2 regions of the Streptomyces sp. NPDC030814 genome follow, and region 2 is predicted to be linked to the other one. Evidence: predicted binding sites of a transcription regulator. Region 2 holds the regulator's gene; the other holds the start of a gene.

Region 1 (14,754 bases), on a different contig from region 2:
GATGCTCGAGTTACTGGGGGACTGTGGCGACACGGCGGCAACCGCCCTCTTCCGCTTCACAAGGTGATGGACAGCGGGAATAAAGGCTACGCCTCCGTGGCCGGGAAGGTCAGGTCGAGCCCCTTCATCGTCGCGTAAGTCACATCGGAATGCGTGTTTCGGCGCTGGAAATGGCGGGAAACAAGCGGGGTTCCGGTCCGGAATGGGTGTCGTGAGCACAGATGGGGCATGCGTCGGGCGGGGCCTGCGGCGATGAACACGCGGCCCGCTGCCTGAACGCACCTGATCACACGTGTCCGTCGATGCGGATCGAACGTGGATCTTGTGGCTCCGGTTCGAACTTTACGTCAACTTGGCAGAGATGTAAGCCCTGACAGGATGAGCGAAATCTGGCAAGGGTGAGGGGATTCAGCCACCGGTTCGTGGGTACCTGCGCCGGGGTCGCCGTCGCCCCGGCCCCGCGATCCCCGGGGGAGACAGTGCCCGTGTGCGTCCGAGGCCGCGCCGTGCCTCGTCGCGCGGTTCGCCGCGCCCTCTGAAAGGCGCAGGGCGCGCCCCCATGTCGACAGGGGCCGCAGGGAACCGCGCGAGCGGCCACGACGGTGCCGCGCTCACCGGACCACCCCGGCTCTCGACTCCTCCGCGGCGCGACCCTACGACTGGGGCGAGCGCTGGGGCGGTACGCCGGGCAGGGCCACCTGGATGCGGCAGCCCTTGGGGGACTCGGCGACCCCGATGCGGCCGCCGTGGAGGTCGACGGCCCAGCGGGCGATGGCGAGGCCGAGGCCGGTGCCGCCGTCGCTGCCAGGGCCGTGCGGACGGCTCACGGCACCGCGGTTGAAGCGCTCGAAGACACGGTGCCACTCGGACTCCGGGATGCCGGGGCCCTCGTCCAGCACCTCGAGGGTCAGGGATTCCGGCGTGGACCCGCGGCGGGCCTTGACGGTGACACGGCCGTGCGGAGGGCTGTGCTTGACCGCGTTGTCGATGAGGTTGGCGACCACCTGGTGGATGCGTTCGGGGTCGGCGTGCGCGGTCAGCTCCGGGGGGTGGACGTCGAGGTGGAGGTGGACGTCCTTGCGGGTGTGGGCGCCGGAACCGGAGGCCATGCCCCCGCGCGCGGCGGCGACCATCTGGGTCTCCTTGAGGACCCCGGAGAGGTACGGCCACACCTCGAAACGGCGTTTGCGGAGCGGGACCACGCCGTGGTCGAGGCGGGAGAGGTCCAGCAGTGTCTCGACCAGCCGGCCCAGGCGTTCCGTCTGCTTCAGCGCCGTACGCATCGTCTCGGGGTCGGCGGTCGCGATGCCGTCCACGATGTTCTCCAGCACAGCCCTGAGGCCCGCGATGGGGGTGCGGAGCTCGTGGGAGACGTTCGCCACGAGCTCCTTGCGCTGCCGGTCCTGGGCCTCCAGTTCGTCGGCCATCAGGTTGATCGTGTGCGCCAGGTCGCCCAGCTCGTCCCGGCGGTTCTCACTGACCCGGCGGGTGTAGTCGCCGCGCGAGATGGACCGGGCGACCGCGTTCATCTCGTCCAGCGGAGCGGTGAGCGAATGCGCCACGAACTGCGTGATCAACAGTGTGGCGATCATCGAGAACACCGTGATGAAGCGCAGCTCCGTCTTGGTGTGCACCGCGATCATCGACAGACCCGTGGTGATCAGAACGGAGACGACGACGAGCGTGCCCAGTTTCGTCTTGATCGAGAAGGGACGCAGACCGCCCAGCGGCCCGGCGACCTTCCGTGACTGCGCGTCACCGAGGTTCCCCGACCGCGGGTCACCGACTCCGCTCATATCGCCACCAGCCCCCTGTGCCTACGCAAGTCCGACGCGCGCGGTGCGGGCGTGGCTCAGGGAGTCGGGGTCTCCAGGGCGTACCCGACACCGTGCACCGTGCGGATCCGCTCCGCGCCGATCTTCCGCCGCAGCGCCTTGATGTGGCTGTCCACGGTCCGCGTCCCGGACGCGTCCGCCCAGTCCCAGACCTCGGCGAGCAGCTGCTCGCGCGAGAGTACGGCACGCGGCGTGTTCGCGAGACATACGAGCAGGTCGAACTCGGTGGGGGTGAGGTGGACGTCCTCGCTGCGCACCCGGACGCGGCGCTGCGCGTGGTCGATCTCCAGCTCACCGAGGCGCAGGATGCCCGAGCGCGGGGTGGTGGCGGCCAGCGCGGCCCGCTCCACTCGGCGCAGCAGCACATGGACGCGCGCGGCCAGTTCACGCATGGAGAACGGCTTGGTCATGTAGTCGTCGGCGCCGACGCCGAGCCCGACCAGCATGTCCGTCTCGTCGTCCCGCGCGGTGAGCATCAGCACGGGGACGGGCCGCTGGGCCTGGACGCGCCGGCACACCTCCAGGCCGTCGAAGCCGGGCAGCATGATGTCGAGGATCAACAGGTCGGGCTGCCATGCCTCCGCCGTGTCCACGGCCGCCGGGCCGTCGGACGCGGTCTGTACGACGAAACCCTCGGCGCGCAGGCGGGCCGCAATGGCGTCGACGATCGTCGGGTCGTCCTCGACCACGAGCACCCGGCGCTGTGCGCCCGGGGTCGCCGTCGTGCCGCTGTGGGAGGTGTGTGTCTGCTCCATCGCCCGCCCCTGAGTTGCTTTCCGGAATCCGTGGGGTGATCCCTTGACTACGCATGGCTGCGCATGACTGCGATTGACGCTTGAATGATCGGCGCCAGGCAAGCAGGGTACGGGCAGTCACCACGCCAGGGCTATCCAGGTCGGACCGCGAGGTGCACCACGTCCGGAACTCCTCGGGCAACGGGGATCTCTTCGGTACGCACCTGTTGGAACCCGGCATTCCCCAAGGTTTCCTCGAATTCCGGGGAAGGCTGTGCCGACCACACGGCCAGTACGCCGCCGGGGTTCAACACCCTTGCGCAGCTTGCCAATCCGGCCGGTGAGTACAGGTTTTCGTTGCTCTCGGAGACGGTCCAGTCGGGCCCGTTGTCGATGTCCAGGCAGAGCGCGTCGAACGTGGCGCAAGTCTCATTGACGTACTGGACGAGATCGGCTTCCACGATCTCCGTGCGCGAGTCCGCGAGGGCCGCTGCGGACAGTTCGGCGAGGGGTCCCGTGCGGTGCCAGTCGATGACGGCCGGTTCGCGTTCGACAACGGTGATCGCGCCCCAACTCGGGTTCGCGGCGGCGTGTGCGAGCGAGAAGCCGACGCCCAGACCCCCGATCAGCACACTCGGCTGAAAACGTCCGGTCAGGGCGTCGAGGGCCGTGTCGACCAGCAGACGTTCCGAGCGCCCGTCGGAGGTGTCCATCAGAAAGCACCCGTTGGCGATGATCTGCAACAGCTCCCCGTGCCGCCGCAGGACGACCTCGCCGTAGGGGCCCTCGCGCCGGTCGATGACTTCGGGTACGTCGATGGTGGTCATCCCTCCATTTTCACGCTCCCTCGCCTGACGGCGGCTGAATTACGACCGCTGCGCCGGGGGTCGGCGGGTGCGGAGCGCCGGCCCGTGGCGTCGGGGTGCGTTCGGATCTCCGGGGCGCGCCGACGCACCGTCACGCGAAGAGCCCGAGCCCGAACTCCTCGCGCGGCGACGGGCGTACGGGGTTGTCGACGCGTTTCTCGGCAAGCCCCGCGGATGCGGGCCATCAGGAAGTGGACGCGGTGGCCCCTCACGCGGTCGGCCCCGGTGAAACGCCAAGCCGGCGGTGGGGTGAGGCTGTCGGATTGCTGTGAATCACGGTGAAGGTGGCACAGGTCACAGACAGCGGTGTGGCGGCGTACCGAAGGTGGAGGCGAAACGGAAGGAGCGCCTCGCCTTGGACCGTGTGGAGACCGGGGAAGGGCTGAACCGGACCGACGTGACGCCACCGTCGGCGGCCGGGCCGCTCCTGGACGGAATCCCACGACAGCCGGGTACGGCGACATCGGTAGGGGGCGGGGCGAAGCCCGGGCCCTCGGTGGGCGGACACGAGCGGGCCGAGGCTTCGGAGTTCGGCGGCCGGAAGGTCCGGGCCGCGCCCGGCCGTCGCGCATGTCCCACCCGCGCCTCCCTCCCACGCCCTTGGCGGCTGCTGCCCATCCCCACCGACACGCCCTTCACCTTCTGGTACCTGGCCGTCCTCGCCGCCACCTCGGTCATCACCGAGTACGCGGACCCGGCCCTCGTCCACGCTCTGCACCAGGGCTTCAGCACGGACGTGGCACATCTCCTGGGCGCCCCGGTGCCGGTGCTGGTCGCGAGCGCGCTGTGGATCGCGGGCGGGGTGGCATCGCCCTACACACCGGCCTTCGTACTGGTGCTGACCGCGCTGGAACGCCGGATCGGCGGCCGGCGGACGGCCGCGGTCTTCCTGCTGGGCCATGTCCTCGCCACCCTCGCCACCGAGGTCCCGGTGGCACTGTCCGTCCTGACCGGCGGGCTGCCGGGCAGCTCACTGCACCGCCTCGACTACGGGATCAGCTTCGGGGTGGCGGCGAGCGTGGGCGCGTTGGCCGCCCTGCTGCCGTGGTGGTCGCGCTGGCCTCTGCTGCTCGCCTTCGGCGGGATGCTCGTGGACGACCTGCTCGTGTTCGCGGACCCGATGACCAACTGGGGGCATCTGATCGCCCTCGGCATCGGGATCGCCGCGTGGCCGGTGGTACGGCGCTGGCGGGCGGCGGCGGTGGCCCGTGACACGTTGGCCCGTGACGCGCCGGGGCCGGGGCCGGTGCCTCGGTGAAGGCCGTCACCCAGGCCGTGTCCCCAGGGCCGTCCGCCGGGCGGCGCCTGGCGCAGGGCGGAGGATCGACATCCCTACTGCCGGCCGTCGAATCTCGCGGTCGTCAGCGGCGCGACCGTGGTCCAGCCCAGGGACTCGTACAGGGCCCGGCCCTCCGGTGTTCCGCCCAGTACTCCGACCTCCGCGCCCTGTTCGAGCGCGGACCGGGTCAGGGTGCGCATGACGAGCGTGCCGAGGCCTCGGCGGCGGTGGGACGGGGAGGTCTCCATCTGGTCCACGACCGCGGTCCGTCCAGTCGGGGCGATCTGCCCGCGTGCCGCCCAGGAGCCGTCCGGTGCGGCGATCATCGCGCGGATCACGCCGCCTCGGGACCAGGTCCGCAGGCGGTATCCCCCGGGGGCGGTGGCGGCCGGTGCTGCGTGCGCCCGTAGGGGTACGGCCATCAGCCAGCCCGGCTCCGGGTCGACCCACCAGCCCTCACCCAGCCAGGGGCCGACTCGCGTCGCCTCGGCGAAGACCTTGAGCCACACCCCGGACCCGGTCACGGCGTCGGCCACCTTCCGGACCGTCTCCTCCTCGACGTCGTCGTGCGTCGCCGCGAGGACATGGCGGGTGACGTGAGCGGCCGTTCCGTTGTCGATGGTGTAGCCCCAGGGCTCCACCACCGGGGGCGCCGCCCCGCGCGAGACGACCCAGCCGTCGACCCAGGCCCGCACGATTCCGTCCACTGTCGCCCCTGTCTGCGCGTGATGGTAATGGGTGAACTCGCATTCAGACTATTACGCGCAGCCGTGAAGGGCCAGCGGGTTTCGGCTTCGGGGCGACGCCCCTCTTTGATCGCCCACAGCGAACACCTCGGCCCTCGGGGAACATCCCGGGGCTCATGTGCATTGAGTCGGCATAGCTCAACTTGAATGCCGAGGGAGAGATCATGGCTTCGATGTCCGCACCGCTCACCCTGCCCGTACTGCCGCTCGACGACGAGGTCGTGCTGCCCGGCATGGTGGTGCCGCTGGACCTCAATGACACGGATGTACGGGCCGCGGTGGAAGCCGCGCAGGCGGCGGCGCGGGCGGAACGGGGCAAGCCGAGGGTGCTGTTGGTGCCGCGGATCGACGGCGCGTACGCGGTCACGGGTGTGCTCGGTACCGTCGAGCAGGTGGGGCGGCTCGCCGACGGCGATCCGGGGGCGCTGATCCGGGGGCGCGGCCGGGTGAGGATCGGGGCCGGGACCACCGGGCCCGGGGCCGCGCTGTGGGTCGAGGGGACCAGGGTCGAGGAGAGCGTGCCGGAGCCGCTGCCCGGCCATGTCGCCGAACTGGTCAAGGAGTACAAGGCACTCGCCACCAGCTGGCTGCGCAAGCGCGGCGCCTGGCAGGTCGTGGACCGGGTGCAGGCGATCGACGACGTCTCCGCGCTCGCCGACAACTCCGGATACTCGCCGTTCCTGACGACCGAGCAGAAGGTGCAGCTGCTGGAGACGGCCGACCCGGTCGCCCGGCTGAAGCTCGCCACCCAGCAGCTCCGCGACCACCTCGCCGAGCAGGATGTCGCCGAGACCATCGCCAAGGACGTCCAGGAGGGCGTCGACAAGCAGCAGCGGGAGTTCCTGCTGCGCCGTCAGCTCGAAGCCGTCCGCAAGGAACTGCGCGAGCTGAACGGTGAGAAGGAGGGCGAGGAGTCCGACGACTACCGCGCCCGTGTGGAGGCCGCCGACCTGCCCGAGAAGGTCCGGGAGGCCGCGCTCAAGGAGGTCGACAAGCTGGAGCGGTCCAGCGACCAGTCGCCCGAGGGCGGCTGGATCCGCACCTGGCTCGACACCGTGCTCGAACTGCCCTGGAACGAGCGGACCGAGGACGCGTACGACATCCAGGGCGCGAAGGGCGTCCTGGACGCCGAGCACGCCGGTCTGGAGGACGTGAAGGAACGCATCACCGAGTACCTCGCCGTGCGCAAGCGGCGGTCCGACCGCGGGCTCGGCGTCGTCGGCGGACGGCGCGGCGGTGCCGTGCTCGCCCTCGTCGGGCCGCCTGGCGTCGGCAAGACCAGCCTCGGCGAGTCCGTGGCCCACGCCATGGGGCGCAAGTTCGTCCGGGTCGCCCTCGGCGGCGTACGGGACGAGGCGGAGATCCGCGGCCACCGGCGTACCTACGTGGGCGCGCTGCCCGGCCGTATCGTCCGCGCCATCAAGGAGGCGGGCTCGATGAACCCCGTCGTCCTGCTCGACGAGATCGACAAGGTCGGCTCCGACTTCCGGGGCGACCCGGCCGCCGCGCTGCTCGAAGTCCTCGACCCCGCGCAGAACCACACCTTCCGGGACCACTACCTTGAGGTGGAGCTGGACCTGAGCGACGTCGTCTTCCTCGCCACGGCGAACGTCCTGGAGGCGATCCCCGAGGCGCTGCTGGACCGTATGGAGCTCGTCCGGCTGGACGGCTACACGGAGGACGAGAAGGTCGTCATCGCCCGTGACCACCTGGTGCCGCGGCAGCTGGAGCGGGCCGGGCTCGACACCGACGAGGTGACCCTCGACGAGAGCGCGCTGCGCAAGCTCGCCGGCGAGTACACCCGCGAGGCGGGCGTGCGGAACCTGGAGCGGTCGGTCGCCCGGCTGCTGCGCAAGGTGGCCGCCCAGCACGAACTGGGCGAGCGAGAGCTGCCCTTCACCGTCACCGACGCCGACCTGCGCGGACTGATCGGGCGCCCGCACCACGTGCCCGAGTCGGCCCAGGACCCGGCGGAGCGGCGTACGGCCGTCCCCGGTGTGGCCACTGGGCTCGCGGTCACCGGCGCGGGCGGCGACGTCCTCTACGTCGAGGCGTCGCTGGCCGACCCGGAGACGGGAGCGGCGGGGCTGACGCTCACCGGGCAGCTGGGTGACGTGATGAAGGAGTCCGCGCAGATCGCGCTCTCCTTCCTGCGCTCGCACGGCGCCGAACTGGAGCTGCCCGTCGCCGATCTGAAGGACCGGGGCGTGCACATCCACTTCCCGGCGGGTGCGGTGCCCAAGGACGGACCGAGCGCCGGTGTCACCATGACGACGGCTCTGGCCTCGCTGCTGTCCGGCCGGCTGGTCCGCACGGATGTGGCGATGACCGGTGAGGTCTCGCTCACCGGTCGGGTCCTGCCCATCGGCGGCGTCAAGCAGAAGCTGCTCGCCGCGCACCGGGCCGGGGTCACCACGGTGATCATCCCCAAGCGCAACGAGCCCGACCTGGACGACGTCCCCGCCGAGGTCCTCGACAAGCTGGAGGTCCACGCCGTCACCGACGTCCGCCAGGTGCTGGAACTGGCCCTGTCACCGGCGGAGGTGGCGGTCCCGGCGGCGGCCTGACGACCGCACGGTACGGCCGCCCGGCGCACGGGCGGCGCCATGGAGCTCCGGTGGTGACGTGACGGACATCCACCGGACGAGGGAAGGCCCGGGTCCCGTGAGGGAGGCCCGGGCCTCTCCCTTGGGTGCCCCGTGCGGGTGGCGCCCGTCGCGCGCGCCTTCCCGGCGGTCGGTGTCACCCGCCACCTGCGGAATACTTACGGCGCCGCCCGCGACAACCGTCCCCGGCGGAAACTTTCGGCAACTCTTCGGCAACGCGGATCGGGATCAGGAGCGCTGACGTGCAGGACGAGGGCGGAAACGGCGGCGCGGGCGATGGCGGGCCCGGGACGCCGACCGGCGGCATGGACCAGGCCTTCCTCGCGCTGGAGCGGGAACTGACGGTCCTGCTGCGGCGCGCCCGCGCCAAGTCCGGCGAGATGGCCCGGGCGGTCCACCCGGACCTGGAGTCCGCCGCGTACGGCCTGCTCGCCCGGCTCGACGAGACGGGCCGGCTGCGCGCCACGGAACTCGCCGCGTACATCGGCGTCGGCAAGGCCACGATGTCCCGTCAGCTGCGCGCGCTCGAACACCTCGGCCTCATCGCCCGCGAGCCCGACCCCGCCGACGGCCGCGCCTGGCTCGTCCACCTCACGGACGAGGGGCGGGCGCGGTTCCGCGCGGTGCGGGACGCCCGTCGGGTGGCGTACGTGCGCCAGCTGGCCGACTGGGACCGGGACGAGGTGGCCCAACTCGCGCGGCTCCTGAACCAGTTGAACAAGGGTGTCGAGGGCTGACCGGCTGACCGCGCTCAGCGGCCCGCGCCCTCACAGCTCCGCGTACACCACGCTCGCGTCGTCATGGGTCTTCGCCCGCCCGAGGAACCGGCGCTCGGCGTCGGCGTGTTCCAGGTCCCGTACGCGCTCCACCAGCGCGGCCGCGCCCTCCTTCCGCAGGAAGGTGAAGCAGTCCTCCCAGCCGCCCTCGCGGAACTTCTCCACCCAGCGCGTCGCCCCGTCCGTCAGGGCGGCCAAGGCCCGTACCCCTGCGCGCGGAACGGTCCCGGTCACCGCCCGTGCGGCCACGGCGGGATCGGCCGCCGCCGTCCAGAAACCGCCCTCCTTGTTGCGGACGGTGGAGTCGGCGATCGCGGCGGTGGCGAGAGAAGCGCGCGGGAGTTCCGAAAGGCGGTCGTCCAGCACCGTCGTCACCAGCCCGTCCGGGCCTTCGAGCAGCAGCGCGGAGTCGGAGAGGACCAGGTACTCCAGCGTCTCCTCCGACCACCGCGCCAGAACCACCGTGGCCTGTGGGGTTCTTGGGTGAGAAAGGTCACAGGTTTGGGCGTGCGCACGGGCGGTACGAGTGATTGCCTGCGAAAGCACTGCCGTCAGGGGTGAATCCCGTTCCGAAAGGGACAGTTCGGTCAGTGCGCCGCCGAGGCGGGAGACGAACCATGCGACCGAATGTCGACAGCCGTATTCGGCGGGCGGTGGTGTCACGCCGTCGAGGAGGACAACGGTGCCGCCCTGTCCTCCGGCGGGAAGCGCGACCGACGCGAAGTCCTCGTTGGGGCGGTTGGGATCGCCGGGCTCCGAGACGAGTTCAGTACGCATTCGGCCAGTCTGCACGAGCCCTCCACAAGATCCGTGAAAGGCCGACAATGGTCGCCGTGCGGCCCGCACCCTCCAAGCCGGGCGCCGGGTTTGGCATGGAATGATCGTGAGTGGTGAAGCGCGGCGGCGAATACTGCCAAAGCGCGTCGCCGACGTCCAACCGGCCGACTGTGCGGGGCGTCGGCACGAGCCGGTGGAACTTGCCCGCCAACTCTCCGGCGATGTTCACTCCTTCGGGTGGCGGGACCGATGATGCGGGACCACCGCCCACCGGCACTGGGAGGGTCGGGAGCCGTACCGGGGGGACGCTCACAAGTTGACGGAACGTCACCCGGACCCATGGGTAAACGAGTCAGGAATGCGAGCACCGGTGCAGAAGACGCGGCCTCGGCGCACAGGCAAGAAGGCAGCTTCGAAGGCCTCCGCGGCCTCCCCGAACCAGCAGGGGACGGCGCAGCAGGCCCCCACCGTCGGCACCGGGCGCAAGGCGCACGTGCGCAACCGGCTCATCATCGCCGTGGCCGTCGTGGCCGCCGCCATCGCGGGCGCGGGGGCGCCGTCGATCCTCGCCGCCTCGGAGCAACTGCACGACACCCAGAGCCTGGTCACGCTCGCCGAGCAGACCCAGGAGACACTCACCCTCGCCCACGCGCTGGCCGACGAGCGTGACGAGGTCACCGCGTACATCGCCGCCGGGCGGTCCAAGTCGGCCGCGCCCGACGAGCAGCGCGCCGACCGCGTCGACCGTCAGGTCGCCGAGCTGAGCGCCGACACCGACACATCCGCCGCGCTGCGCAAGGACATCGGGTCCATCGCCGCCGTACGGAAAGCGGCGCTCTCCGGCCGGAGCACCGCTCTGGAAGCGCATCAGGCGTACACCGCCGTCGTCAGCGAACTCCACGCGCTCGCCGAGGAACTCGCCCAGCAACTGCCGCCCCGCGCGGGCGGCGGGGCGTACGCCCTCGCCGAACTCGACACCGCCGTCCAGCAGGCCGCCGCAGCCCGGGGCCTGCTCGTCGCCGCGCTCAGCATCCCGAGCACCACGCAGACCGTCGTCGACCCGGCCACCGGGCTGCCCACCACCACGACCGGCTCCTCCGCCGCCGACGAGAAGCAGCGCGACGCCCTCGCCGCCGCCGCCCAGCAGGCCCGCGTGCGCTCCGACGCCGCTCTCGCCCACTTCCGCGAGATCGCTCCCGCCACCACCCGCTCCGCCTACGACGCCACGGTCACCGGCCCCGAGGCCAACGCCGCCGACAGGTACCTCGCGCGTTTCACCGACCGGCCCGTCCTCTCCGACGACGAGAAGGGCACCAGCGCCACCAAGATCGACACCGCGCTGTCCGCCCGCGTCGACCTGATGCGCGGCGCCGAGTCCTCCCTCTACGACCGGCGCACCAAGGACCTCGCCCAGCTGCGCGACGACGACGTGACCGCACTGGAGATCCGGGTCGCCCTCCTCGGCGCGCTGATGCTCCTCGCCGTCGGTGTCGCCACCGGCATGGCCCGCTCCCTCACCCGCCCGCTCGCGGTGCTGCGCATCGGCTCCGCCCGCGTCGCCGGTGACCCCGTCGCCGAGGAACCCATCAAGTTCACCGGCCGCAACGACGAGTTCGCCCAGGTCGTACGCTCCGTCAACGCGCTCCACGCGCACGCCTTCGCGCTGCACGAGCGGCTCGCGCCCCTGGAAGGCGACCGCAAGCACCTCATCGGCCAGCGCCAGACCATGGCCGACGAACGCGACCGGCTGCGCGCCGAACTCGCCGAGGCCGGCGCCCACCTGGGCAGGATCCAGCACAGCATCCACGGCACGTTCGTGAACCTGGCGCTGCGCACCCTCGGCCTCGTCGAGCGGCAGCTCGCCGTCATCGAGTCCCTGGAGGAGCGCGAGCAGGACCCCGAACGGCTCTCCACCCTCTTCAAGCTCGACCACTTCGCGACCGTCATGCGGCGCCACAGCGAGAACCTCCTCGTCCTCGCCGGCCACGAGCACATCCAGCACCACGCCGGGGCCGTCCCGCTGGTCGACGTCGTCCGCGCCGCGGTCAGCGAGATCGAGCGCTACGAACGGGTCCGGATCGCCGCGCTGCCGCCGAGCGCGCACATCGCCGGGTTCGCCGCCGACGACCTCAGCCACCTCCTCGCCGAACTCCTGGAGAACGGCACGTCGTTCTCACCGCCGGAGACGTCCGTCGAGATCTCCGGCCGGCTGATGGACAACGGCGAGGTCTCCGTCTCCGTCCAGGACGGCGGCATCGGCATCGCCGCCGACCGGCTCGCGAAGCTGAACGCCCGCCTCACCGACTTCGACCCCGAGGCCCCCTACGACCAGGAGGACGGCGACAGCCTCGGTCTCGGCCTCTACGTCGTGGCCCGCCTCTCCCACCGGCTCGGCACCCGCGTCCGGCTTCAGGAGCAGACGTCGGGCGGCACCGCCGTGGTCGTCGTCCTGCCCAAGTCGCTGCTGGCCGCGGTGCCGGCCGCGCCCGCCGCCGGGCCGTCGCTCGCCGCGGGGCCCGTGCTGTCCATGCCCGGCATCGCCGCCGAGACCAACGACGGCGCCCTGCCCGCCCGCAGCGTCGCCGTACGTGAGCCGGAGGGCGACGGGGACCCGCTGATCGAGGCCGCGGAACGGGCACTGCTGGCACGGGAGGCCGCTCACGCCGCCGGACGCGCGGGGAACGCGGACGGCGCCGCGCAGGACGAGGACACCGAACCCGACACGAACGCAGAGACGGACGGGGACACGGACACGGCCGTCCGCGAGGGGAACGCGGACACGGACACGGCCGTCCGCGAGGGGAACGCGGACACGGACACGGCTGCCCGCGAGGGGAACGCGGACACGGCCGGGGACGACGAGGCCGACGACGAACGGGACGACGCGCAGGGGACCCCGACGGAGTCCGTCTCCGAGACCACCATGGAGCTGTTCGCTCCGGTGGCCCCGGAGACGGCCGCCGACGAGGACGCCGACGACCCGTACGGCATCGGCCCCGACACCCATGAGCGCGCCGCCGACGAGGGAGACGCGGCGCGTACGTCGGCGAAGGCCCCGCGCCTCACCGACAAGGGCCTGCCCAAGCGCACGCCCAGGATCACCGCGCCCGCGCCCACGGCCCCGCAGCCGCGCGCGGGGGGCGTGAACGCCGAGGAGCTCAGGCGTCGGCTCGGCGGGTTCCACCAGGGGGCCAGGGAGGGACGCCGTGACGTCGAGGCGGAGATCGCCGAGCAGTCGGGCGAGACACGGGCACCCGAGCCACAGGAGTACCGGACAGAGGCAGTTGACACCACGGGGGGCACTTCCGAGGAGGCAAGCAGTTGACCGCGCCCAGTACCTTCGGCTTGAGCAGTGAAGCCCGCAACCTGCACTGGCTGCTGACCAACCTCGTCGAGGAGGTGCCGGGACTGCTGTCGGTCGCGGTGGTCTCCTCCGACGGTCTGCTCCTGCTCTCCTCCGACCCCGGCCGCAACGCCGAGGCCCGCGAGGCCCAGGGCGAACGGCCCCAGGGCCCCCGGGGCTCCGCCGCCGACCTCGCCACCATCGTCTCCGGCATCGGCAGCCTCACCATCGGTGCCGCGGGGCTCATGGAGTTCGGCGGGGTCAAGCAGACGATGGTCGCGATGGACGAGGGCAGCCTCTTCGTGATGTCGATCAGCGACGGCTCGCTGCTCGGCGTCCACGGCTCCCCGGACTGCGACATGAGCGTGGTGGCGTACCACATGGCTCTCTTCGTCGGCCGCGCCGGACACGTCCTGACGCCCGAGCTCCGCAGCGAACTGCGCAAGTCCCTGGAGGCCGAGGAGATCGAGGCGGCCGGGAGCAGGCGATGAGCGGCGCGAAGAAGACCAGGGCGCGCGCCCCCAAGCCGGGCTCGGCGAGGAAGCCGGGCCCGCAGCGGAGCCCTCACAAGAGGCTCCCGGTGCGCGGCGGGGACCGCAAACCCGCCCGCGTACGCCCCTACTCCCTGACCGGCGGCCGCACCCGCTTCGGTCATGTGCTCCTCGTCGAGACCTTCGTCGCCGTACTCGAAGCCCCGGCCGACAGGCCGGAGTCGGACGGGGGCAGCGCCCACGCGTCCAGCAGTGGGGGAGGTTCACTCACCACCAAGGTGATGCCCGAGATGCGGGCCATCGTCGAACTCTGCCGCCGTATGCGGACGGTGGCGGAGATCGCCGCGCTGCTGAAGATGCCGCTCGGTGTGGTCCGCGTCCTCCTCAGCGATCTCGCGGACCAGGGAAAGATCCGTGTGTACGGAACAGGTCACGGACCGGGACAGCCGGACCGCGCTCTGCTGGAAAGGGTGCTGAGTGGACTCCGCCGTCTCTGACGCCGCCTCGCCTGGCGTCACCCCCGACGCCTCGCCCGGCGTCACCCCGGGCGTCACCGTCGACGCCCCCCGGCCCGGCGGCTTCGCCCGGGCCGCCTCCCGCGGCCTCGACCGCTTGGCCGGGGCGCCCGCGCCCCGGTACGAGCCGGAGCCCGAGGAGGACCTGAAACCCTGGCAGGCCGACCTGACCCGCGCCCCCATCGCCACCAAGATCGTGGTGGCGGGCGGCTTCGGCGTCGGCAAGACCACCCTCGTCGGCGCGGTCTCCGAGATCACCCCGCTGCGCACCGAGGCCCTGATGACCGAGGCCAGCGCCGCGACGGACGACCTCTCCGCGACCCCGGAGAAGATCACCACCACCGTGGCCATGGACTACGGCCGCATCACCCTCGACGACGACCTGGTCCTCTACCTGTTCGGCACACCCGGCCAGGAGCGGTTCTGGTTCATGTGGGACGACCTGGTGCGCGGCGCGATCGGGGCCATCGTCCTCGCCGACACCCGCCGCCTCACCGACTGCTTCCCCGCGCTCGACTACTTCGAGAGCTGCGGCCTGCCGTACATCGTCGCCGTCAACGAGTTCGACGACAGCGACCGCTACGAGCCGGAGGACGTACGGGACGCGCTGACCGTGCCCGCCCATGTACCTGTCATGATCATGGACGCGCGGGACCGGGCCTCGGTGCTGGAGACCCTGCTCGCGCTCTGCGGGCACGCGATATCCGTCAGCCCCGAGTAGCCCCGGCGGGGCGCGGGGCACCCAGCGGCGTAGGAGGAGACCAGTCCGGATGCGGAAGATACTCG
Region 2 (14,754 bases):
GCCGTCGCCGGTGAGGGTGCCCGCGTGGGGGGCGACGGCGGTGGCGACCGCGCGTTCACCGCGGCGGTGGTCGCCGTGCAGGTAGACGACGACGGAGTCCCGGCGCGGGAAGTCCTGCGGGTCGGAGAGGACCTTCGCGTGGTACAGCGCGCCCGCCTCCTCCAGTGCGCCGAGTGCCGTGCCCCACAGGGCGACCGCCGCGTCCGCGTCCCGGGCGTGCAGGAAGAGACGGCGTACGGGGCCGGCCGGGCGGGGCAGGGGGCGTGAGCCCATGACGTAGAAGAAGCCGGGGGAGAGCGCGGGGCGCGCGGCCTCCAGGGCGAGTTCGACGATGTCGCCGGGTGCGGGCGGGTCGGCGGGGGTCAGCAGCCGCTCGGCCGGTACGCGGGCGGTGACCTCGGGGAGGCGTACCACGAGCTGGTCGCCGTCGGGCCGGTGGAGCACCTCGACGAGCCGGCCCCGGGTGGGCGTGGTGGTGTGCGGGACGGCCGCCGCGAGCCGCGCCTCCAGGGCGGGGTCGCGGAGCGTACGGCGGGGCGGCGGGCCCTCGGCCTCAGGGCCGCCCCGGCCGCGGCCGGCGTGCAGCTCCTCGTACAGGGCGTTGGTGAGGCGGCCCCGCAGGTCACGGGGGCTGTCGGCGGTGACGGTACGTCCGGCGACGGTGGCCTCGCGCGCCCCGGGCGCCACGCTGACGCCGCCCAGGGCCGCGCGGAGCCGCGGTGCGAGGCCCCGGTGCCGGGCGTCGGGGGAGGCGCCCGACACCGGGGGGTCCAGGAGGGAGAGAGCGGTCATCGGTGGCTCCCGTTCGGGTGGTCGGGGTTCGGGCCGGGCGTACGGGCGGCTGCGGCCGGGGCGCGCGGCACCGTGCGGGCGGCGACGGCGGGGCCTCGGCACGCCGTGGCGGCGGCCGGTACCGGGGCGCAGCGCGCCATGGCCTCGGCCCCGGCGCGGGCGGTGGTCGTCATCGGTCGGTGCTCCCGTCCGGGAGGGTCAGGCCCAGCGTCCGGGCCGCGCCCGCCGGGTCCAGGAGGACCGTGCGGCCGATGCCGGCGGCCGCACGGGCGACCGGGTTGAGCGTGGCGTGGGACTCGGCCGTGGCGATGAGGCGGTCGTACATGTGCCAGCCGGCGTAGGCGGCGGCCCGCTCGGGGAGCCCGGAGTCGGGCGTACGGCACTCCAGGTAGCCCTGCCAGAAGGCGTGGACGCGCGGCAGATGGCGGCGCAGGCTCGCCGACCCCCGCCCGATGATCTCCTCGTGCGTGAGGCCGAACCCGGCTCCGGCGCCCCGCCGGTCGTCCCCGGCCTCGCCGGTCGGCGCGAACACGGAGTACGTCGCGTGGAACAGCCACTCCCCCGCGAACGCCCCCACGTCCCGCGCCGGATCGGCCAGCCGGAACTCCTCCCAGTCGCACAGGTACAGCGGGCCGTGGCCCTCGTCGGCGCCGATGAACTGGTCGAAGCGGAGGTCGCAGTGCGTGGGCGCGTGCGGCACGGTCGCCTCCCGCTCCCGCAGCCGGGCCAGGACGGCCACGACCTCTGCGTCGTCCTGGACGAGCTGCCAGGCGGCGATCTGCGCCATGCTGCGCTCCTGGACGGCGCTCCAGGGCAGGGCGCGCAGCCAGGCCAGCGGCGGCAGCGGCGCCTCCCCGGTGTCGATCCCGTCCCCGGCCGGCAGCGCGTGCAGCGTCCCCACCGCACGTCCCGCCGCCCGGCACAGCTCGTCGTCGAAGTCCCCGTCCAACGCCAGCTCCGCCCCCGACCGGGCCCCGGGCACCAGCCGGTGCACGGTCACCCCGGCCGCCGGATCCGCGCCCAGCAGCTCCGGTGAACGCAGCGGCGAGCCGTCCGGCAGCCACCGGACCGCCAACTCCTCGAAGCTCAGGGCGCGTTCCAGTTCGGGGCAGCCGCCGTCCGGCAGCGGGGTCACCGTCTTGACGAAGACCTGCTCCCCGGTGGTGGTCGGGCCCGCCCAGTTGTCGTTGCGGCCCCCGAAGGCGGTGACCGCCGACGCGTCCAGCCGGCCGAGTCCGAGCCGCTCCAGCAGGGCGTTCACAGCGGGCACGGTGCCCAGTTCGGTGGGCCGGTAGCGCTGCCGGGTGCGCACCGGCTCGGGCGTGGCCGTCCCCGTAGGTGTGTCGGTGGTGATCGTCATCGTGTCGTGGCTCCCCCGGGGACCGCGCGGCGGCCCTCCTCGTCGATCAGGTCAGCGATGAAGGCGGTGTAGTCGGCCAGTTCGTCGCTCCAGCCGCAGTACGCGGCGAAGTCCCGCATGTGCGCGGCGATCCGCAGCACCGCGGCGCGGGCCGCGAGCTCCCGGTCCGCGCCCGGCCCGTACGCGTCGAGCAGGACGGCCGGCAGGTCGACGCCCGCGTCCTCCCCCCACACCGGTACGGCCCAGGCGAGTTCGGCCAGATCGCCGAGCAGCCAGCCGAGGTCCAGTTCGGGCCGGGCGGCACCCAGGTCCTCCCCCGTCAGCAGCGCCACCGGACCCCGGCTCAGGGGTGGGATCAGCGCGCCGAGCGAGGCGAAACCGTGCACGAGGACGAGACCGTGACCGTCCCGGCCCCCGCGTTCGTTCCCGTCGCCGTCGCCGGACGCGGGGACGGGCGCCACGACCTCGGCGCACCAGGACCGGAGCGTCGTGAGGCGGGCGGGGCCCCACACCCGTACGGCGTGTTCCCGCAGGCGCCGCACGGCGGCGAGGTCACCGCCACCCCCGTCCGTCCCCTCGGCGAACCACCGCAGTCGGGTGAGCGTGGGCGGCGGCGCCCCGGTCGGCGCGGGCGTGGCGTGCAGGTCCCGCAGCGCCGCGCCCGCCGCCGCGAGCGCGTGCGCGGCCAGCCGCCGGGCCGCCGGCCGCGGATCGCGGAGCCAGGCCGCGGCGGAGTACGGCCCGTCGGCGAGGTAGGCGAGCCCGTCGCCCGAGGGCAATGGGGTGACCAACCGGGCTCCGGCGGTGTGCCGGGGGACGTGTGCGGCGAGGGGCGCCGTCGGCGGGGCCGCCCGCCGTGATCCCGCCCCGTGCCACCACTCGTGGCGTCCGTCGGCCGTACGTCGTACCCGGGTGCGCTGGAGCCCGGTGCCGAACTCTGCGACACGGTCCTCGACTTGCTCCGTGTATGCCGTCTGCGCCGCCTGTGCCGTCCGTACGGTCACTCGTCCTCCCCCTCCGCCCGCCGGGCCCGCGCGTACGCGCCCACGCACAGGCCCATCAGCTCGGACAGCGGCAACGACCCGCCGTCCTCCATCTCGCCCGTGCTCGCGCTGACGGCGGGCACGGTCGGCGCGACGACCACGCCGGGGCGGTCGCGCAGGATGTCGAGATGCCCCTGCACCACGGGGCTGAGCTGCGCGCCGGGCGGCAGCGACGGGGCCACGCCCACGAGGGCGGACGTCGACTGCAGGGCGCACAGCAGCGGTGTGTCGGTGAGGCCGAGCGCGTAACGGCTGAGGAAGTGCATCGTGGCCGGGTGGACGAGCACGAGGTCGGGCCAGCGGGCCAGTTCGACGTGCGGGACGGTGCCGGGCGCGGCCTCGTTCCAGTCGTCGGTGACGACCTCCCGCCCGCAGAGCGCGGATATCGCGTCCGCCGAAACGAATTTCCGGGCGGAACGGGTCAGCACCACCCGTTTCTCCATTTCCGGAAAGGTGTTGCCCAGCCAGTTGATCCAGAACGGCAGGAATGCCACGCTCAGCGCGCCGGTGCCCACGAGGAGCACCCGGCGGAATCCGGGATCCGCGACTCCTGTGGGGTCCATTCCCGCCTCCTTGCACATGCTTATCGGTGTGTGTCGCGTGTGTCGCGTTGCCCGGGGAGGGGCCGATGGCCGGCACCGGCCCCTCCCCGCGGGTCACTGCTCCGGTCGCCCGGTCGTCAGCACTTCTTCTCGATGGTGCGGGCGGTCAGCGAGCCGAGGGCCGCGGCGCACTGCTGCGAGGAGCGGGCCGTGATGATGGTGGCGCGGATCGCCCACGGGATGGTCGGGCTGAACGCGGGCGCGGCGTCCTTGCCGTCGTACAGGCCCAGCTCCTCGGCGGAGGTGTAGGCGGTGTAGCCCTCGAACAGGTCCTTCTCGTTCTGCGTCGACTGCATGAGTCTCTCCTTGATTCGTGGTGCGGGATTTCGGCATTCCGAATTCCCGGCCGCCTTGCGGACTTTCCGGCTTTTCGGCCGGTGCCGCTCGGCGACGAGATAACTATGGCCCGCCGAAAAAGCCGCTCGCCATTGTCAGTTGCGGCATGACCGCACCCGGCATGACCGCACCCGGCATGACCCGAACCGGCATCGCCGTGCCCGGCATTGCCGCAACCGCCAATACCGCCGGCCCCGCCCGTACGCGTAGAAAGTCCAGGGTGAACACACATGACTCCGCGAGGCCCGAGCCTCCGCCGCCCCAGCCGGCCCGCCCCCCGCTCCGCGCGCTGCTCGCCCACGCCCGCCCGCACCGCAACGTGCTGCTGCTGGTCCTCGTTCTGACGCTGGCCGGCAGCGCGGCGGGGCTCGCGCAGCCGATGGTCGTGGAGTCGTCGTTGACGGCGTTGATGACCGGCGGCGACCTGACCCACGAACTCCTGCTGATGCTGGCCCTGCTGGCGGTGTCGATCGCGCTCACCTGGACCCAGGCGCTGGTGAGCGAGCGCACGGCGGAGAAGGTCGTGCTGCATGTGCGCCGAGGACTGATCCACCGTCTGATCCGGCTGCGGACAGCCGAGTTGGACAGGACGGAGCCGGGCGGCCTCACCACCCGGGTGACCTCCGACAGCACGCTCGTGCAGCACGCGGCGACCAGTGGTGTGATCCAGCTGCTCGACGGCGGTATCCATCTGGTCGCCACCATCGTCCTGATGGGCATGACCAGCCTGCCGCTGCTCGGCATCACCTCCGGTGTGCTGCTGGTGGTCGGTGTCGCGATGGGCGTGGTGATGCCGAGGATCCGCCGGGTGACCACGCGCGCGCAGACCTCGGTCGGCGAGATCGGCGCCGCCCTCGACCGCGCGCTCGGCGCCGCCCGCACCGTGAAGGCCAACGGCGGCGAGGCGACGGAGACCGCGCGGGCCGTGGCCGCCGCCGAGGACGCCTACCGGGCCGGTCTGACCGGCGCCCGCTACCACGCGACGATCGCGGTGCTGTCCGCGCTGGTCGTCCAGGCCTCGTTCCTCGCGGTCATCGGCTTCGGCGGCGCCCTGGTCGCCACCGGCGCCCTCGACCTGGCCGCGCTGATCGCCTTCCTGCTCTACCTGTTCAACCTGGGCGGCCCGGTGCTGTCCCTGGTCGGCGGCACGACCTCGCTCCAGCAGGGCCTCGGCGCGCTCACCCGCATCGAGGAGGTCGAGCGGATGGAGATCGAGACGGACGTGGACGAGACCCCGGCCCGCCCGGTCGGCCCGCCGCCGCGAGTGACCCTGGAGAACGTCACGTTCGCCTACCCGGGCCGCGCCACCACCCTCGACGGAGTCGGCCTGGTCGCCCCGGCCGGCGGTGTCACCGCCCTCGTCGGGCCCTCCGGCAGCGGCAAGACGACCGTCTTCTCGCTCCTCCAGCGGTTCTACGAGCCGGACGCCGGGCGCGTCCTCCTCGACGGCACGGACATCGCGACCCTCAGCCGCGCCGAGGTGCGCCGCCGGATCGCGTACGTGGAGCAGGACACCCCGATGCTCGCCGGCACCCTCCGCGAGAACCTCCTGTACGCCGCCCCCGACGCCGACGAGGAGGAGGTCGCCCGCGTGCTGCGGGACACCCTGCTCGACTCGCTCGTGGCCCGGCTGCCGGAGGGCCTCGACACCCAGGTCGGCGCCCGCGGTCTCGCGCTGTCCGGCGGGGAACGCCAGCGCCTCGCCATCGCCCGCGCACTGCTGCGCCGCCCCCAGGTGCTGCTGCTCGACGAGGCGACCGCCCACCTCGACGGTCTCAGCGAGACGGCGCTGCGGCACACCGTGGAGCGGGCCGCCGAGCACTGCACGGTGCTGCTGATCGCCCACCGGCTGTCCACGGTGACCTCCGCCGACCACATGGTGCTGCTCGCCGGCGGGCGGGTGCGCGACCATGGCCGGCACGGGGAACTCCTGGGCAGGGACGAGCTGTACCGGGATCTCGCCGCCACCCAGCTGACCGCCACGGGAGCGTGAGAACCCCGCGCTCCGTCCTACCTGACGTACTGACCGCCGTCAGACCCCCACAGTGAAGGAACACCGCAATGCCGAAGGACCCGGCCCCCACGACCTCGCTCGCCAAGAAGACCGACGAGGACGCGTACGACCCCCACGAGGACCACGCGTACGACGACTACGACGACCACGACGACGCGGACGCGTACGAGGAGAGCGGGCCCAGGCCCGTGGCCGAGCACGTCATCGAGGACGACCGGTTCGGCGCGCTCACCGTCCGGCTGGACGCCGAGCGGGGCGAGGTCACGGTGACGGGCGAGCGGGTGCCGAAGGTCGAACTGTGGCGGGCCGAGGGGACGGAGGGCGAGGACCACATACCGGTCGGCACCCGTGACGGTGCGCGGCTCACCCTGACCGTCGACGGCGAGGAGGCGGTGATCGACCCCGCCAAGGGCCGGCTGACCCGGCGCTCGTACCGCGTCGACGTGCGGTACGCGGAGCGCTCCTGGCGGCTGGTGCCCGACTCCATCCCGGGCAGCCGGCTGGTGCGGGCCGGGGCGTACCTCGGGGACTTCTCCTCCGACGGCGACGGGAAGGTCCTGGTGGAGTGGCGCGAGGACGCCGAGCCGGAGGCGCTGGACGCGGCCCTCGGCTACGCGCTGGCCGCCGCGTTCGGCACGGGGGCCCAGCCCCTGTGGATGACGGCGATCGAGATGGTCGGCGACCTGCTGCCCGGCTGACGCCACGAGGGCTGTCCCGTGATTCCCGGTGGGCGCGCGTATGACGGGACAGCCCCTGGACACACGACGCAGAGGGCCCTGCCGGTACTCCCCAGTACCGGCAGGGCCTCATGACGTCCCCCGCGGAGGTCAGCCGCAGGTTCCCCTGATGTCGTCCGCGTACAGGTGCGAGACGATCGCCGCCTCGAACCGGGACTTGAGGTCGAGCTTGCGCACGATGCTGGCGGTGTGGGCCCGCACCGTGCGCTCCGCGATGCCCAGACGGCGGGCGAGCCAGCGGTTCTGCTCGCCCGTCGCGAGCAGCAGCAGGACCTCCCGTTCGCGGTCGGTCAGCGCGGAGAAGTCGAGCGCGTCCTCCTGTACGACAACAGCCATGTGTGTCCCCCTGGTTGTGTTCGGTCGTGTCGGCTTCCCTCGGCTCGTGGCCGGGGAATCCGTGCGCATCCATCGGTTCGTGTCCGACGTGCATCGGTTCCTGTCCGACGGGTTCCAGCCTGCCAAGCGCTTTCGGCCAGATCCCGTGCCGCGGGGCGCAGCTTGCTGCACCGGCGCGGCACCATGCTGCGAGCGAAACTTTCGGCCAACGCCGTTCGTTCGTGTCCTGGCCCGGGCTCGTCCGTCACACGTTCGCCACACCTTCCACGGTGTGCCGCCGTGACCGGGCGAAGCCTTGACCAACGCATTACTCTGAGTCCCGATCATTTCGGTGGATTCCGTATCGCCGTGGCCCCGACCAGCCACACCCGCGCGATACCGGCCACCGGCCCGGGCCGTACGGGAAGAACACGGGGGGAAGGATGAACAATGCGGGCAGCATGGGCCTGCTGGGGCTCACCGCGATGGAGGAGCGCGTCTACCGGCACTTCCTGAGGAACCCGGGGACCACGACGGAGGACATCCACCTCCTGCTCCACGCGTCGCAGGGCGACGTCGAGGCGGTGCTGCGGCGGCTGACGGAACTGGGCCTGCTCCGCCGCACGGAAGGGGCGGCTCAGGACCCGGCCGCCGCCGAGAGCGGGACCGCAGGCACCCTGACCGCGGCGGACCCCGAGGTGGCCGTCGGTCTGCTCACCGACCGACGGCTGAGCGAGCTGCACCACGAGTTGCAGCAGGTGACCCGGCCTCGTCACCTCGTCGCCGAACTCCGCGCCGAGCAGGGCGCCCACACCCAGGCCGGCGGCGGCGTGGAGCGGATGACGAACCTCGCGCAGATCCGCGACCGGATCGACGACCTGGCGTTCTTCGCCCGCAAGGAGATCCTCTCCGTCGAGCCCTACCGGGCGCTCACCCGGGAGAACATCGCCCACGCGCGGCCGCTGGACAGCCGCTGTCTGCGCCGGGGGGTCCACATCCGCAGCGTGGTCCTCAAGGACGCCCTGGCGGATCCGGCGACCGCCGCCTATCTGCGCGAACTGAACGCGCAGGGCGCGCGGATCAGGGTCGCCGCCGACATCGCCGAGCGGGTCCTCGTCTACGACCGGCACACCGCGCTGGTCCCGGCGGACCCCTCGGACACCTCGCGGGGCGCGCTGGTCGCACAGGAACCAGGTCTGGTGGCCAGCATCCTGGCCCTCTTCGAGAAGATCTGGGACCAGGCCACGGACCTCACCGATCTGCTCGGCGCCCCGGAACCCGACACCGAGACCCTGAGCCCGATGGAGCTGGAGGTCCTGAAGTCGATGTGCCGGGTCACCAAGGACGAGATCGGAGCCCGCGAACTCGGTGTCTCCCTGCGCACCTACCGCCGGCACGTCGCCGACGTCCTGCGCACCCTGAACGCCAGCAACCGTCCGCACGCGGCCCTGCTGGCCAGGGAGCGGGGCTGGATCTGACCCCGCCGGTCAGGGCGCCCCGGCGGCCCGCCAGCTGTGCAGGGCCGGGTCGTCGAGGGCCTCGGTCAGCCAGTCCCGTACGGCGTGGGCCGGCGAACCGGACGGGGGCCGGATCCGAAGGTGGATCCGGCCCCCGTCCTCGTCGAGTCGCCAGGCGTGTTCCCAGCCCCCGGGCAGTTTGCCGAGGACCCTGATCACGGCCGTCGCCGCCGGTGCGTCACCGGGCGCCCTGCGGACCAGCACCAGTTCCCGGAACTCCCCGTCCCGGAACGTCCCGTCCTGGAACTCCACGGTCGTCATCCCGTCCGTTCGTCCCGCCGGCTCACTGCCAGCCGTTGACGGACAGCGCGACCGACGGCCCCGACTTGGCGGCCACCGTCACTCCCAGCGGCAGCGCCATGACGAGCGCGAGCGCCGACAGTGTCCTGATGATGCGTGTGTTCCCCGTGTTCCCCGTGTTCTTCATGACCACGACTCTGCCAGCGGGCACACCCCGTCTGAAGGCTCCGCGATGTCAGGATGCTGCACCGGGCAGGACACTTGCTGCCAGGCACTTTGCTGCCAGGTCCCGGCTCACGGACGGCTTCTCAGTCCGAGGTCTGCTGCCGCTTGGGCCGCCACACCACCAGCGCGCTCGTCCGCTGCGCCTCCTGGTAGGGCACCAGGTCACGCCGGTACGAGGCGTGCACCGCGGCCTCGCGCTGCTGCATCGCCGCGGCGGCACCGTCGAGCGCGGTCTCCAGCTCGACGACCCTCGCCTGGAGGGCCGCGACCTGGTTCTCCAGCTCGATGATGCGCTTGATGCCGGCCAGGTTGATGCCCTCGTCCTGTGACAACTGCTGGACCGTACGCAGCAGTTCGATGTCGCGGGCCGAGTAGCGCCGACCGCGCCCGGCGGTGCGGTCGGGCGAGACCAGGCCGAGGCGGTCGTACTGGCGCAGGGTCTGCGGGTGCAGACCGGATAGCTGGGCGGCCACCGAGATGACGTACACCGGTGTCTCTTCCGTCAGCTCATAGGGGTTTCGACGGCGGCCGGATGTGTCCATGGTGTGGTCATGCTCCCTTCGCGGCCTGGAACAGCTCCGCCCGCGGGTCCTCGCCCGCGGTCGCCTCGCGATACGCCTCCAGGGCGTCACGAGCCTTCCCCGAAAGGTCCTTCGGGACACTCACCTCGACCGTGATCAGCAGGTCCCCGCGGGTGCCGTCCTTACGGACCGCTCCCTTGCCACGGGCCCGCATCGTACGGCCGTTGGGGGTGCCCGGGGGCAGTTTCAGGGTGACCGGCGGTCCGCCCAGGGTCGGAACCCTGACCTCCCCGCCGAGCGCCGCCTCCGGGTAGGTCACCGGCACGGTCACCGTGAGGTTGTCGTCCTTGCGCCCGAACACCGGGTGCGCGTCGACGTGCACGACCACGTACAGGTCGCCCGCCGGACCGCCCCGCTCGCCGGGCGCGCCCTTGCCGCGCAGCCGGATCCGCTGCCCGTCGGCGACCCCTGCCGGGATGCGGACCTGCATGGTGCGGGACGACTTGGCCCGGCCGGAGCCCTTGCAGATGTCGCAGGGGTTCTCGGCGATCAGGCCCCGGCCCTTGCAGTCCGGGCAGGGGTCCGTCAGGGAGAAACCGCCGCCGGAGCCCCGCGCGACCTGGCCGGTACCGACGCACGTCGGGCACACCCGGGGGGTGCCGTCGGCGTCGCCGGTGCCCGAACACGCCTTGCACGGGGACTGCGAGGACATCCGCAGCGGCACGGTCGCGCCCTCGATGGCCTCGGTGAAGCTCAGCGTGACCTCGGACTCGATGTCCTGGCCGCGCCGGGGCTGCACCCGCGTGGTGCCGGAGCTGCCCCGGTTGAACAGGCCCCCGAAGACATCACCGAGCCCGCCGCCGAAGCCGCCCGCTCCCTGTCCGCCCTGGGCACCGCCTCCGAAGAGGTCGCCCAGGTCGAAGTTGAACGTGCCGCCGCCGGCGCCGGGGCCCGGACGGAAGCCGCCGTTGCCGAAGAGCGCGCGGGCGTCGTCGTACTCCTTGCGCTTCTTGGGGTCGCCGAGGACGTCGTTCGCCTCGGAGATCTCCTTGAACCGCTCCTCGGCCCTGGCGTTGCCCTTGTTGGCGTCCGGGTGGAACTCGCGGGCGAGCTTCCGGTACGCCTTCTTGATCTCGGCCTCGGTGGCGTCCTTGGGGACGCCGAGGACCTTGTAGTAGTCCTTCTCGATGAAGTCCTTGGTGCTCATCCCCGACGTCCCTCCTTCCCCTCGTTCTTCGCGTCGTCGCCGTCAGCCCTCGTCCGGGCCACCGCTCTCCTTGTCGTCGGCCGTCTCCGCGGACTCGGAGTCCGCCTTGACTGTCTGCGCCCCCGGCTGGGGTTCGGCCACGGCCACCCGCGCGGGGCGGATGGTCCGTTCGCCGATGCGATACCCCGGCTGGAGAATCGCCACGCACGTCGTCTCGGTGACGTCCGGCGCGTAGCTGTGCATCAGGGCCTCGTGGATCGTCGGGTCGAAGGGCTCGCCCTCCTTGCCGAACTGCTGGAGGCCCATCTTCGCCGCGACGGTCTCCAGCGACTCCGCGACGGACTTGAATCCGCCGACGAGTTCGCCGTGTTCCCGCGCGCGGCCGATGTCGTCGAGCACGGGCAGGAGCTCGGTCAGGAGGTTCGCCACGGCGATCTCCTTGACCGTGATCCGGTCCCGCTCGACCCGCCGACGGTAGTTCTGGTACTCGGCCTGGAGCCGCTGGAGGTCCGCCGTGCGCTCACCGAGCGCCGTACGCACCTGGTCCAGCTGGGCCGTCAGGCCGGCCACCTGGGCCGTCGCTGCCGTGTCCCCGGCCGGGGCCGCCCCCTCCTGGGGGGCGGCCTTCGGCTCGGCGTCCTCGGAGCCGGAGGGGACGTCGGGCTGCTGCGGCTGACCTTGCGGCTGCTGCTCGTCGAAGCCCGGGGTCTCCTCCGTCACGCGGCACCGTCCTTCCGGTCCTCGTCGACGATCTCGGCGTCGACGACGTCGTCGTCGGCCTTGGCGCCGGCGGCGGCACCCTCGGGGCCGCCCGCGGCCTGCGCGGCCTGCGCGTCGGCGTACAGGGCCTGGCCGAGCTTCTGCGAGACGGCGGCGACCTTCTCGGTGGCCGTGCGGATCTCGGCGGTGTCCTCGCCCTTGAGGGCTTCCTTCAGCTCGCCGACGGCGGCCTCGACCTCGGTCTTGATCTCGCCGGGGACCTTGTCCTCGTTGTCCTTGAGGAACTTCTCGGTCTGGTAGACGAGCTGCTCGCCCTGGTTGCGGGTCTCGGCGGCCTCGCGACGCTTCTGGTCCTCCTCCGCGTACTGCTCGGCCTCCTGGCGCATCCGGTCGACCTCGTCCTTCGGCAGCGAGGAGCCGCCGGTGACGGTCATCTTCTGCTCCTTGCCCGTGCCCAGGTCCTTGGCGGTCACGTGCATGATGCCGTTGGCGTCGATGTCGAAGGACACCTCGATCTGCGGGACACCGCGGGGCGCCGGCGGCAGACCGGTCAGCTCGAACATCCCGAGCTTCTTGTTGTACGCCGCGATCTCGCGCTCACCCTGGTAGACCTGGATCTGCACGGACGGCTGGTTGTCCTCGGCCGTGGTGAAGATCTCGGACCGCTTGGTCGGGATCGTGGTGTTGCGCTCGATGAGCTTGGTCATGATGCCGCCCTTGGTCTCGATACCGAGGGACAGCGGGGTCACGTCGAGGAGCAGGACGTCCTTGACCTCACCCTTGAGGACACCGGCCTGGAGCGAGGCACCGATGGCGACGACCTCGTCCGGGTTCACACCCTTGTTGGCCTCCTTGCCGCCGGTCAGCTCCTTGACGAGCTCGGCGACGGCGGGCATACGGGTGGAGCCACCGACGAGAACGACGTGGTCGATCTCGGAGAGGTTGATCCCGGCGTCCTTGATGACGTTGTGGAACGGCGTCTTGCAGCGCTCCAGCAGGTCCGCGGTCAGCTGCTGGAACTGGGCGCGGGTGAGCTTCTCGTCGAGGTGCAGGGGGCCCTCGGCGGAGGCGGTGATGTACGGCAGGTTGATCGAGGTCTCCGTGGAGGAGGACAGCTCGATCTTCGCCTTCTCGGCGGCCTCGCGCAGACGCTGCAGCGCCATCTTGTCCTTGGCGAGGTCCACGCCGTGGCCGGCCTTGAACTGCTGCACCAGGTAGTCGACGACGCGCTGGTCCCAGTCGTCACCACCGAGGTGGTTGTCACCGTTGGTGGCCTTCACCTCGACGACGCCGTCACCGATCTCCAGTAGCGACACGTCGAAGGTGCCGCCACCGAGGTCGAAGACGAGGATGGTCTGGTCGTCCTTGTCGAGACCGTAGGCCAGGGCGGCGGCGGTGGGCTCGTTGACGATGCGCAGGACGTTGAGACCGGCGATCTCACCGGCCTCCTTCGTCGCCTGCCGCTCGGAGTCGTTGAAGTACGCGGGAACGGTGATGACCGCGTCCGTGACCTTCTCGCCCAGGTACGCCTCGGCGTCCCGCTTCAGCTTCTGGAGGATGAACGCGGAGATCTGCTGCGGGTTGAACGGCTTGCCGTCCAGCTCGATCTTCCAGTCCGTACCCATGTGACGCTTCACGGACCTGATCGTCCGGTCCACGTTCGTGACCGCCTGGCGCTTGGCGACCTCGCCGACGAGCACCTCACCGTTCTTGGCGAAGGCGACGACGGACGGCGTGGTCCTGGCGCCCTCGGCGTTGGTGATGACGGTGGGCTCGCCGCCCTCCAGAACGCTGACGACGGAGTTAGTCGTGCCCAGGTCGATGCCGACCGCACGTGCCATGTCAATTCCTCCAGCTGACTTGAGTGGAACGGACTCAAGTGTGCACGACCCTCCCCGTCGGGTCAACAGACCTGAGTCGGGCGGGCTCAACTTTTATGTTTCACTTATCTGTAGGAGCCCTCTGAGCTGGGCGTATCCGAACCGCCCTCACCTCCAGCCCCACCTCGAAAGGCGGGTCCTCCATCGGCCGCACGACCTTGCGGACCGTTCCCGCTCCAGTGCGCGCCGGCGGCTCCGGCCGCCGGGTCGATCCGCCACAGCACCGGCCCCGACGGAGGAGGGCCCCTCCGTCCTCCGCCGGCAGACCCACCCCCTGCCCTCCGTCCGCAACAGCAGCCGGCCCCCACGACGGCGGCCGCTGCGCTTCCACCCGGAGCGAGCGCCGAGGAGGCCGTGGAAGCGGGGCGCGAGATCGGGCGGGCCAGGCGGTGCGGCTCTCGTAGGCGGCGTGCTCGGCGGCCGGTTCGGCGACACGGGGGATGCCCTCGGGGCGGGGCGGCGGTCGGTCGGGGCCGTGCCCTTCACCGCAGGTCGCCCTCCACCGTGTCGGACCGCCAGGCAGTCAGCCGGTCGGGGAGCGGGGCGGTGGAGGTCAGGACGTGGCGGGAGTAGGCGTCGCGCTCGTGGGTGAGGACGGCCGCCTCCCAGACGCAGGGGGCGAGGCCGGTACGGCCGGGCCGGAGTTCCTCCGGACGTCCGGCGGGGCCGGTGAAGATCGCCAGGTCGGACATGAAGCCCTCGGTCCAGGTGTGCACCAGGACGTAGTCGCCGTCCCCGCCCGCGTGCAGGACCAGGACGGCGAGCCCCAGGGACCCGCGCGCTCGGCCGAGCGCCAGATGCGCCTCGGCGACGCGGAGGGCGGCGGCCGTGTCCGCCTCGGTGACGGTGCGGCCCGGCGCCGTGAGTCCGTAGACCTTGACGAGGTGGCCCGAGAGCTCGCGGGCGCCCAACGGGCGTACGGGGCGCGGGTGATGCTCCTTGGCCAGCGCGAGCAGCGCGTCCGCGTCCACCGCCGCCGGGAGGTCGTGATCGTGTGCGGTCATGGAGCCATCATGTGCGGCAGCGCACGGGGCGAACCACGGGTTTCTCCCCTCATCTCCCTGCCCGCGCTCGGCGTTTGAGAGCCGCCGCACGGGGCGACCGGTCGGGCGGTCCCGGCGTCGGCCCCGTGGCGGAGACGACTTCGGGGAAGCCGCCGGCGACGGGAGGCCGGTCGTCGCCCGCCGGCGCCGGATCGGGCCGCCTGGGGCGGGACATCGCGCGCGTGCCACCGGTGGCGCCGAG

What was found. Region 2 encodes HspR, which represses chaperone genes until heat shock. Its sites were predicted from a motif close to TTGAGNNNNNNNNNCTCAA; they were not measured.
Region 1: a site for HspR is predicted at 5,584-5,602, ahead of lon (endopeptidase La). Genes of this name have one in related genera too.

The regions. Positions count from the first base shown of each region.
Region 1 is NZ_JBVIDX010000022.1:84,850-99,603, reverse strand. It holds gene ACZ43N_RS33195 (multifunctional oxoglutarate decarboxylase/oxoglutarate dehydrogenase thiamine pyrophosphate-binding subunit/dihydrolipoyllysine-residue succinyltransferase subunit) at 1-33, opposite strand, end outside; gene ACZ43N_RS33190 (HAMP domain-containing sensor histidine kinase) at 654-1,796, opposite strand; gene ACZ43N_RS33185 (response regulator transcription factor) at 1,853-2,590, opposite strand; gene ACZ43N_RS33180 (spermine/spermidine synthase domain-containing protein) at 2,722-3,396, opposite strand; gene ACZ43N_RS33175 (rhomboid-like protein) at 3,791-4,693, shown strand; gene ACZ43N_RS33170 (GNAT family N-acetyltransferase) at 4,768-5,421, opposite strand; gene lon (endopeptidase La) at 5,625-8,027, shown strand; gene ACZ43N_RS33160 (MarR family winged helix-turn-helix transcriptional regulator) at 8,309-8,803, shown strand; gene ACZ43N_RS33155 (protein phosphatase 2C domain-containing protein) at 8,834-9,619, opposite strand; gene ACZ43N_RS33150 (sensor histidine kinase) at 9,990-12,944, shown strand; gene ACZ43N_RS33145 (roadblock/LC7 domain-containing protein) at 12,941-13,453, shown strand; gene ACZ43N_RS33140 (DUF742 domain-containing protein) at 13,450-13,950, shown strand; gene ACZ43N_RS33135 (GTP-binding protein) at 14,066-14,689, shown strand; gene ACZ43N_RS33130 (styrene monooxygenase/indole monooxygenase family protein) at 14,739-14,754, shown strand, end outside.
Region 2 is NZ_JBVIDX010000006.1:391,285-406,038, forward strand. It holds gene ACZ43N_RS16580 (T3SS effector HopA1 family protein) at 1-792, opposite strand, end outside; gene ACZ43N_RS16585 (hypothetical protein) at 789-965, opposite strand; gene lxmK (class V lanthionine synthetase subunit LxmK) at 962-2,152, opposite strand; gene ACZ43N_RS16595 (hypothetical protein) at 2,149-3,156, opposite strand; gene lxmD (peptide terminal cysteine decarboxylase LxmD) at 3,153-3,758, opposite strand; gene lxmA (lexapeptide family class V lantibiotic) at 3,875-4,093, opposite strand; gene ACZ43N_RS16610 (ABC transporter ATP-binding protein) at 4,354-6,126, shown strand; gene ACZ43N_RS16615 (hypothetical protein) at 6,195-6,845, shown strand; gene ACZ43N_RS16620 (helix-turn-helix domain-containing protein) at 6,975-7,220, opposite strand; gene ACZ43N_RS16625 (helix-turn-helix transcriptional regulator) at 7,643-8,677, shown strand; gene ACZ43N_RS16630 (hypothetical protein) at 8,687-8,977, opposite strand; gene ACZ43N_RS16635 (hypothetical protein) at 9,000-9,143, opposite strand; gene ACZ43N_RS16640 (heat shock protein transcriptional repressor HspR) at 9,265-9,723, opposite strand; gene dnaJ (molecular chaperone DnaJ) at 9,731-10,909, opposite strand; gene grpE (nucleotide exchange factor GrpE) at 10,952-11,629, opposite strand; gene dnaK (molecular chaperone DnaK) at 11,626-13,470, opposite strand; gene ACZ43N_RS16660 (hypothetical protein) at 13,992-14,513, opposite strand; gene ACZ43N_RS16665 (MraY family glycosyltransferase) at 14,563-14,754, opposite strand, start outside.